4 regions of the Neobacillus sp. D3-1R genome follow, and region 3 is predicted to be linked to each of the others. Evidence: riboswitches for the same ligand, from Rfam matches in the RefSeq annotation. Region 3 holds a riboswitch; each other region holds the start of a gene.
What was found. Region 3 has a riboswitch for cyclic di-GMP ahead of ACSBPO_RS01440 (anti-repressor SinI family protein). Riboswitches for the same ligand answer to the same signal wherever they lie in the genome.

Region 1 (2,201 bases), 860 kb from region 3:
AAAGTTGACACAACTATTGCTGATTTTTGGAAGCGTTGGTTGCGTTCTTAAACTTCTGCCGTTTGTTTTTAGAAATTTATTTACGGAATACATACAGGATATTTTTGGAGGGCCCTTATTGGGTTTTACCTACGCTATTCTTATCATTTTATTGATGGATAAGTTTTTGCCCTTAAAAATTTTTCAGTCAGTTGGGAAAATGGCAATTAGTCATTATTTGTTCCAATCTTTAGTAGCTACCTTGCTTTTTTATAGCTATGGTTTTGGTTTTTATAACAAAATTTCTATCGGAACAGGGACACTAATCGCTGTGACTATTTATTTGATTCAAGCACTGATAAGTACAGTTTGGTTGCGTAGCCATCACTATGGACCTGTTGAATGGATTTGGAGAGCATTTTCCTATTGTAAAAAACCAACTTGGAGAAAAGGTAGATCATCTTCCTAGACAATCGACAATATTTTTAAAATGTCAAAGGAGTAAATTCCTATTATATCGGTGTAATTGTATAAAATGTAAAGGAATATTCATAAAAATAAGTAGAATGGCATATAAAGAATCTAAGTGACTTTAAAAATAGATAAATAGCCCTAGTTAATTTTCAGAAAAAAATGATATTTTTGACGGATTTTAGATATATTTGAAAAATACTATCATAAAAACAAGAGATCAGTCGAAAAAATAAAACACTGAATCTCGATAAAGGCAAAACTGATGAAAATCAGTGACGCAAAGCTATAGGGGCTAAGGTGCAAAAGTACTATGCCAGCCAGCTACCGAAAGATCAGGGTGAATCATATGTTCTATGACCCCCCTTTCGGTTAAAGGTGGGGTTATTTTGTTGCAAAAATGGAGGTGAAAGAATGAAAGTCATGAACCTATCAAACGGTACGGAACTAGCAAACCAGTTAACAAAAGCACATTCTTTTTTTACTAGATTAAGAGGGCTAATGTTTTCAAAAAGTTTGCCTGAAGGTCATGGCTTGCATATTCAACCCTGCCGATCCATACACACCTTTTTTATGAACTATCCTATTGATGTTCTTTATCTAAATAAAGACTTAGAAATTGTTGGTGTAGATGAAAAACTGCAGCCTTCAAAAATAGGACAGGTATATAAAAATGGTCATTCTGTTTTAGAACTTCCATCAGGGACCATACAGAAGTCAGGAACGAAAGTAGGACACAAAATACAAATTATTGGATAAGGGGTTTGATGAAAAATGATGAACAAATTAAAAGGCTTAGTAGTAGAAGAACAAGGTCAAGGGATGACAGAGTACGGTTTAGTATTAGGAATTATCGCAGTAGCGGTTGTTGGAGCATTAGCTTTACTACGTGAGCAAATCGTAACAATGTTTGATAACGTGGTATCAGCAGTAACTGGAGCTGAAACTGGCGATAGCACTACGACTACTCCTTAATGTGAAGTAAGTAATGAAGGCTCTTAAAGGTTTCTTTATAGAAGAAAAGGCCCAAGGACTTTCTGAATACGGTATTGTTATAGGAGTTATTGCAGTGGCAGTTCTAGGATTAATAGCAGGATTATCCGAGAACGTTGTAACAATGCTTACGAATACTTTAGAGATATTAACAAGTTCCGAGGGCTAGTAGTAATATGAAAGGCGGAATGGCTAAGCTGTAGAGGGAAAAGAACTTATATATTCTATAATATTATTATCAATCTACATTCCAAACTGCCAGAGTCTATTATGATACTAGTCATCGAGGTGTAAAAAAGAAGCCTTACGTTCTTTAGTAACGTGGGGCTTTTTTTGTAAAAAATTACCCTTTCGAAAAGAGGGAGATGCATGTGGAGTAATGTCATTTTAATTTTATTATTGTTGATCTGTGTGGTAACAGATTTAAAAGAGAGAAAGATTTATAATGTCGTCTTGTTTCCTGTATTATGCATTGCATGGATTTTAAATGTTGTCTTAGGTGGATGGGACGGATTAGTTGTAACATTTTTAGGGACAATGGTTGGATTAGCTATTTTAATTATCCCCTATTTCATGGGTGGTATGGGAGCAGGAGACGTCAAATTATTAGCCGTTATCGGAGCATTAAAAGGGACCAGCTTCGTCTTGATGACAGCATTGTATATGGGACTTGCAGGTGGTTTAATTGCTATTTTTATCTTTCTTTTCCGTAAAGGGGTGAAGGCACGGATTAAACATACCATTTTTTATCTTTCATG
Region 2 (2,201 bases), 920 kb from region 3:
CCACAAACTATACGAAAACAGCCTAAATAAAAAACAAAAAGCTCAGAGATTATACGCTCTGAGCTTTTTGTTTTAAATGATGCTTATTCCATTACCCGTCCTATGTTTTTACCTGACTCTTTTCTTATTTATTTTTTCTTAACAAGAAACATATATGAAGTCATATAACCTTCTTGATCTTCTCTAAAATCATAGCCTTGAACGTACAATTTGCATTCCTCAGTGTATTTACCTTCGTAAGTTGCTAATTTACTATAAAAAACGATTGGATCCGGTGTCGTTACGTCTACCTTTAATGGAGAACCAACATAAGCCTTGTAAAAAGTAGAATACTTAGTAAACTCTGCATCCAACTGTTCTGCTGTTGGCTTGTTTTTCAGATTCCTATTATCAATATTGATAAGTAGACTATGAAATTGATTATTTTTAAAGCTTAAAACAAATTGTTCATTTTCAGAATAACCCGAAACGTTGGCTGAGTAGGTAAGCTGATAATCAGTAAATTCGAATGGGAGCTCTGTTTCATTTACTAATGTATAATCTTTCATTAGCTGCTTTACCTCATCGACACCCATATCAAATTGTAACTGTGGAAGAATCAGTTTTAAAACGGAATACTCAGCTCTAAAGTTAGGGTTAAGAGCTCTTGAAAAAAATACCGAGAAATGGGCTCTTTTCACTGGATCGTTTGGTTTAAAGGTCTGGTCATCATAAATATCCGTTATTCCATTTGCAGCTAAGGCACTGACATAAGGTAATAAGTCTGTTGATACATCTTTAATTTCTTGCGTGTATGTACCTTTTAACTGATAAGCATTGACCAAAATTTTAGCCATTTCCCCACGAGTTAAATTATCATTAGGTCTGAAAAATTCACCTTTTTCGATAAAACCAGCTTCGACAACGGCTGCAATTTCCTTATAAGCATGATAAGTGGTTTTGACATCCTCAAAATTTGGATTTTCAACGGATGATGTATCTAATTGAAAAGCTCTCTTGAGCATAATCGCAGCTTGTGCTCGTGTAATGGTATTGTTAGGTTTGAATGATCCATCTGGATAGCCGTTAATGATTTGAAAATCTTTAAGATATTCAATTTCTGCAGAAGCCCAAAATTGTTCTTGAACATCGATAAAAGAAGTTTTGGCAAACGCAGATGGAGTTGGAAGTAAGAATGAGACGATGATTCCTAAAATGACAACAATCGAAAGTGACTTTTTCATAATTTCTCCTTTTTGATAATGGGATTTTTTTCAGGTTACTTGAGATTACCTCTTCCCTCCTTTGGGTGTTTAAAAATAAAAAACTCCTCTTTTCAACATAACGTGAAAAAAGGAGTTAGATAGGCCATGCTAACTTGCTTTCAGTTCGGTAATCCAGCCATCATAGCATTTAGCCTTAGATCTGTGACTTTGCGTCCCCAACTTTCATTGGGTTTGCCGTTATCGTTGTAAATAAAAGAAGATTAAGTTTATTTCATTATATAGTTGTCTAACAAAATATGACAATGGTTTTTTATTATCTAAAATAAAACTTTCAAACTGTTTTATGGGGATAGTTTTTATATTTCAAATATATCATTTATATTACAAAACTCTTTTATCCTCAAATATTGGAGTGGTGCGACGTATTCATATAGTAGGTCTGGTAAGCCTACTTTATTCCTTACTTTCATTTATATAAGGAAGGTCCTTTTATGAGTCCTATAGGAATGATCGTACGAAAAGGACTAGCAGGGATTTTGAAGTATTATTTTGTATCGTTTTATTTTCTTATTAATATAGGGTTGGTAAGCCCAAAATTTATTTCCTTCCTTTCTTTTAAGGAAGGACTTTTTTTGTTATTTTTGAAAAAGAAAAACCGAGGACGTTATTCCTCGGTTTCTTCTCTTTACACAAGGTTGAATTATTCTTGTGTAGTAATAGTATCAACAGCTTTTTCTTCAGTTGTTGGTTCTGCTGTAACTTCTTCTGTTACTTCAGCCTTAGCTAATACTGCAGAGTTTGCAGCTGCATGAGTTGTTGCTTGTACGTTAGCTTTTACACTAGCCTGAGCTTTTACTTTGTTAGCTGTAGAAGGATTTACCTCTTCAGTGCTTTCTTCGTCTAAAGCTACAACTTCTTCAGTTGCATCTTCAACAACTACATCTGATGCTTCAACAGTACCTTCTGTAGCTGTCTCTACTTCAGTTGTTGTTTCTA
Region 3 (2,201 bases):
TCAGGAGTTGCACCGTGCTTTTTTAAAAATTGTTCAACAAACTCATCAATCTCCCAAGTCATGACTCCTGGTTTAATTAATTTGGCAATTTCTCTATGGCAAGCAGCAAGAATTTTTCCTGCTTCCTTCATCTTTTCAATTTCACGTGGTGATTTTAAGATAATCAAGTATTTCCCCTTCTTTCCTGAAGTGTACCTACTAAGCATAGATGTTATCTTTCATTTTACCCTTTTTTTAAAAATAGAAAAAGGAAGAAACACTCATTTATGAAGGAACTTTCCTCATATAAGGTTTTCAATAACATTAGAATAATTTGGAGTAGGTCCATTTTATGAATTTACGTAAAAATACGTTCTTTATATGGAACTTCTAATTATTTTTTGATATACTAAATAAAAAGTAAACAAAAGTGAAGTGAATAATAAAATGATTGGTGAACGTGTTAAACAGCTTCGTTTAGAGAAAAGAATGTCACTTTCGGAGTTGGCCGAAAAGGCTGGAGTGGCTAAGTCTTATCTTAGTTCTCTAGAGCGAAATCTTCAAACAAATCCTTCTATACAATTCTTAGAAAAAATATCGGTTGTCTTGGGGGTCTCAGTTGATCATATAATTAATGACCCTATTAACAAGGATGATCTAGATTCAGATTGGCTAACTTTAGTACAAGAAGCGATGGGTTCTGGAATATCAAAAGATCAATTCCGTGAATTTTTGGAATTTAATAAATGGAAATTAAAACAAAAAGATGATGAATAAAGAACAAAAAGCGCTGGAGCTGGATTACGAAAACTTCGTTTAATGCTAAATTTATAAATCTCTACAATAAAAAAGTATTTCTTCTACACGAAGAAATACTTTTTTGGGGTTATTTTTCTACAACTAGCTCTTTCACTGAATTTACATGGAGAAAATCTCTGATTGTGTTCAAATCCATTCCCATACTTTTTGCTTCTAAAATTAATTGAAGCCATTCTTTGTCTAATTCATTTACGCAGTCCAGTTTTCTACTCACCTTATCTCCCCCAAAATACATCTATCTGTATCTCAGGCAGCCCAGCCATCATCGTAATGCTTAGTACTCATTACCTTAGATCTGCAACTTTGCGCCCCTATCTTTCAATAAGTTAGCCCTTTTCTGATTGTTACTTAAGTAATAGTTTTACCCTATTATATCTAGTTCTTTTTTAGTAGGGTGTTGTTTCTTGTCAGGAACGTCCAATAAAATACCACCTTTTTCCAACAAATAGTGACAATTAATTCTACTTTATAGAATTTTCTAAAAATTAAACCTCTAATCTACTTACTTTCTAGGTAAAATTACTTCTAATTCCGTCGAATTTTTAACAATTATTTTCCAAACAATGTGAGATATTTATTTGACCACAAAAAAACACCCCCAAAGTTAGAAATTACTTGGTCCAACTTTTGGGGTGCACAGCATATGAGGACTTTTCAGTTTAAATCAACAAAGTTGCAGAAAAGAGCCTAATTAAAATATTTCTGATAAGTTTCTTGGAGCTTTTGTTTACTTAATTCAGGATTGACTGTTTCGTAGGATTGAAGGGTGATAATAGAACATGACATCCCTATTTTACAAGCATCTTCTGTGTTAACTCCCTTTAAATAGCCGTATAGGATTCCCGCTACTAATGAATCGCCTGCCCCTGTTACATCATCTACTTGTATCTCAGGTGGTAGAATGACACTGGCTTCTCCATTTTTTGTGAAATAAATAAGACCTTTATCTCCCCTCGTAATAACGACTCTTTCTACACCTTTTTTCAAAATTAATTCGGCTGCGCGAAAATAGTCTCCATCACTTTGAATAGGGAAATCCGCAAGGGCTTCAGCCTCAGACTGATTAGCAATTAACCATGTCACTCCATCAAGTTGATGAGGAAGCTTTTTTACTTTTGGGGCGGATACAGGAACAATACTTAATGGTATATTTTCCTTTTGACAACGTTTGATGATATAGGAAAGAATATCGGAAGGTAAATTGGTGTCTAATAAGACCATTTCGGATTCTCTTATGATTCCCCACTTTTTTTCAATAAGGGACCGCTGTATGGAATCGTATAAAACCATATCAGCTAAAGCGACAATCATTTCCCCTTCTTCATTTAAAACTGCTGTGTACGTTCCCGTTGACATTTGTGGAATAACTTCAGTTGGTGTAATATCGACAAATCTCTTTGTCT
Region 4 (2,201 bases), 1.3 Mb from region 3:
ACGCCATTACAAGCATACTTCCGTATTAACTCTGAAAATATGGGACAATTTGAACGTACGTTAATTATTGTTGATGAAGGTGCACATGTACATTATGTTGAAGGATGTACAGCGCCCGTTTACACAACGAACTCTCTACACAGTGCAGTAGTTGAAATCATCATTAAGAAAGATGCATATTGCCGTTATACAACCATTCAAAACTGGGCAAACAACGTATATAACCTAGTAACGAAGCGTGCGGTTTGTGAAGCAAACGCAACAATGGAATGGATTGACGGAAACATCGGATCTAAATTAACAATGAAATATCCTGCTGTTATTTTAAAAGGAGAAGGCGCACGTGGTATGACACTTTCCATTGCAATCGCAGGTAAAGGTCAGCATCAGGATGCTGGGGCTAAGATGATTCACTTGGCACCAAATACTTCTTCAACGATTGTTTCAAAATCTATATCAAAACATGGCGGTAAGGTAACATATCGTGGAATTGTTCATTTTGGACGTAAAGCAGAAGGTGCTCGTTCAAACATTGAGTGTGATACGTTAATTATGGATAACCAATCCACGTCAGATACGATTCCGTACAATGAAATTTTAAATGACAATATCTCTTTAGAGCATGAAGCAAAAGTATCAAAGGTGTCAGAGGAACAATTATTCTATCTGATGAGCCGTGGTGTTTCTGAACAAGAAGCAACAGAAATGATTGTAATGGGCTTTATTGAACCATTTACAAAAGAACTTCCAATGGAATACGCCGTTGAAATGAACCGCCTAATCAAGTTCGAAATGGAAGGTTCTATCGGATAAAAGTCAATCCGTCTACTTACAAGTAGGCGGATTTTTTTATGGAGCGGAAATCCATAATCCAAGATAACAAAGTCTCCATTCTTTAAAAAAAATGGTAAAATCTACTGACGAAAAATGAGGAAATGTGTCGAAATACCTATTTTTATCATAAAAATATAATAGTAAAATGTAACTAACATTCATGCTTTGTTGTAATAAAGTTAGGCAAACTTATCGAAAGGTAAGGACGCAAAGCTACGGGTCTAAGGTTCGAATGAACGATGATCGCCGGGTTGCCGCAACCTCATTATGTTGACGTAGCTGTTTGCCTTCGGAAGGAGAAGTAAACTTGAATAATAATAAACACCATATCGAGGGAATGATTGAAAATTTTTTTGAATTGCTAAAGGAATATTCTGATACTCCTGAAAACGCTGAAATTTTTATTAATTATATTCGATTATTTCTACGGACAAAATCGGGAACTCCATTACCTACAGTTGAAATGATGTCCCTCATCAAAAAGAAAAAGCCAGAGATTTTTGCCGTTATTCGACAACGTGGAAAATCAGACCTTCTGCTTGAATTCGTAACAGGAATACATATGGATACTGAAAATGCAGAGGATAGAATGAGACAATATCTTTCGAAAATAGCGATCTAATAATCGATACCGTTAAGGCACAAGTCCTAACGGTTTTATTTTTTGTTCATATACTAATTCTTTTAAAAATTATGTTAATATTATTAGGGAAACGAAACTTTAACATTGAATTCAACAAATGGGGGGGAATGGATTGATCTATATTGGTTTAACAGGATGGGGTGATCATGACCAGCTTTATACAGCTGGAACTTCATCACGTGACAAACTAAAAGCCTATGCTTCTCATTTCCCTACTGTGGAAGTAGACACCTCTTTTTATGCGATTCAACCAAAAAGAAATACGGAAAAATGGGTAATGGAAACACCAAAATCGTTTCAATTTGTCGTTAAAGCTTATCAAGGGATGACAGGACATCAAAGAGGTGACATTCCTTTTGATAGCCCAAAAGATATGTTTATGGCTTTTAAGGAATCCATTAACCCTTATATAGAAGCAAAAAAATTAGCAATGGTATTATTCCAGTTTCCTCCTTGGTTTGATTGTAAACGTGAAAATGTAGAATATATAAGGTTTTGTAAAAATGAAATGGGAGATATTCCATGTGCATTAGAATTTCGTCATCAATCCTGGTTTTATCCTAATTATAGGGATAAGACTTTAGAGTTTATGAGAAAGGAAAAATGGATACATAGTATTTGCGATGAACCACAAGCAGGTCTGGGATCAGTACCTATCATCCTTGAAACGACAGATCCTAAAGAAGTTTTAGTTCGATTTCATGGAAGAAACATTCATGGTTGG

Region 1: it holds a riboswitch for cyclic di-GMP, as region 3 does, so the genes downstream of both, ACSBPO_RS05830 (DUF192 domain-containing protein) here and ACSBPO_RS01440 (anti-repressor SinI family protein) in region 3, are expected to answer to the same signal.
Region 2: it holds a riboswitch for cyclic di-GMP, as region 3 does, so the genes downstream of both, ACSBPO_RS20470 (S-layer homology domain-containing protein) here and ACSBPO_RS01440 (anti-repressor SinI family protein) in region 3, are expected to answer to the same signal.
Region 4: it holds a riboswitch for cyclic di-GMP, as region 3 does, so the genes downstream of both, ACSBPO_RS18790 (hypothetical protein) here and ACSBPO_RS01440 (anti-repressor SinI family protein) in region 3, are expected to answer to the same signal.

What each region holds. Positions count from the first base shown of each region.
Region 1 is NZ_CP197471.1:1,159,183-1,161,383, forward strand. Features, by position in the region: gene ACSBPO_RS05825 (DUF418 domain-containing protein) at 1-448, shown strand, start outside; cyclic di-GMP riboswitch class I at 696-782, shown strand; gene ACSBPO_RS05830 (DUF192 domain-containing protein) at 865-1,209, shown strand; gene ACSBPO_RS05835 (Flp family type IVb pilin) at 1,225-1,425, shown strand; gene ACSBPO_RS05840 (Flp family type IVb pilin) at 1,439-1,612, shown strand; gene ACSBPO_RS05845 (A24 family peptidase) at 1,813-2,201, shown strand, end outside.
Region 2 is NZ_CP197471.1:4,021,451-4,023,651, forward strand. Features, by position in the region: gene ACSBPO_RS20470 (S-layer homology domain-containing protein) at 129-1,223, opposite strand; cyclic di-GMP riboswitch class I at 1,368-1,451, opposite strand; gene ACSBPO_RS20475 (hypothetical protein) at 1,906-2,201, opposite strand, start outside.
Region 3 is NZ_CP197471.1:296,396-298,596, reverse strand. Features, by position in the region: gene map (type I methionyl aminopeptidase) at 1-167, opposite strand, end outside; gene ACSBPO_RS01445 (helix-turn-helix domain-containing protein) at 427-756, shown strand; gene ACSBPO_RS01440 (anti-repressor SinI family protein) at 866-1,012, opposite strand; cyclic di-GMP riboswitch class I at 1,045-1,140, opposite strand; gene ACSBPO_RS01435 (carbohydrate kinase family protein) at 1,486-2,201, opposite strand, start outside.
Region 4 is NZ_CP197471.1:3,651,411-3,653,611, reverse strand. Features, by position in the region: gene sufB (Fe-S cluster assembly protein SufB) at 1-813, shown strand, start outside; cyclic di-GMP riboswitch class I at 1,007-1,093, shown strand; gene ACSBPO_RS18790 (hypothetical protein) at 1,142-1,456, shown strand; gene ACSBPO_RS18785 (DUF72 domain-containing protein) at 1,590-2,201, shown strand, end outside.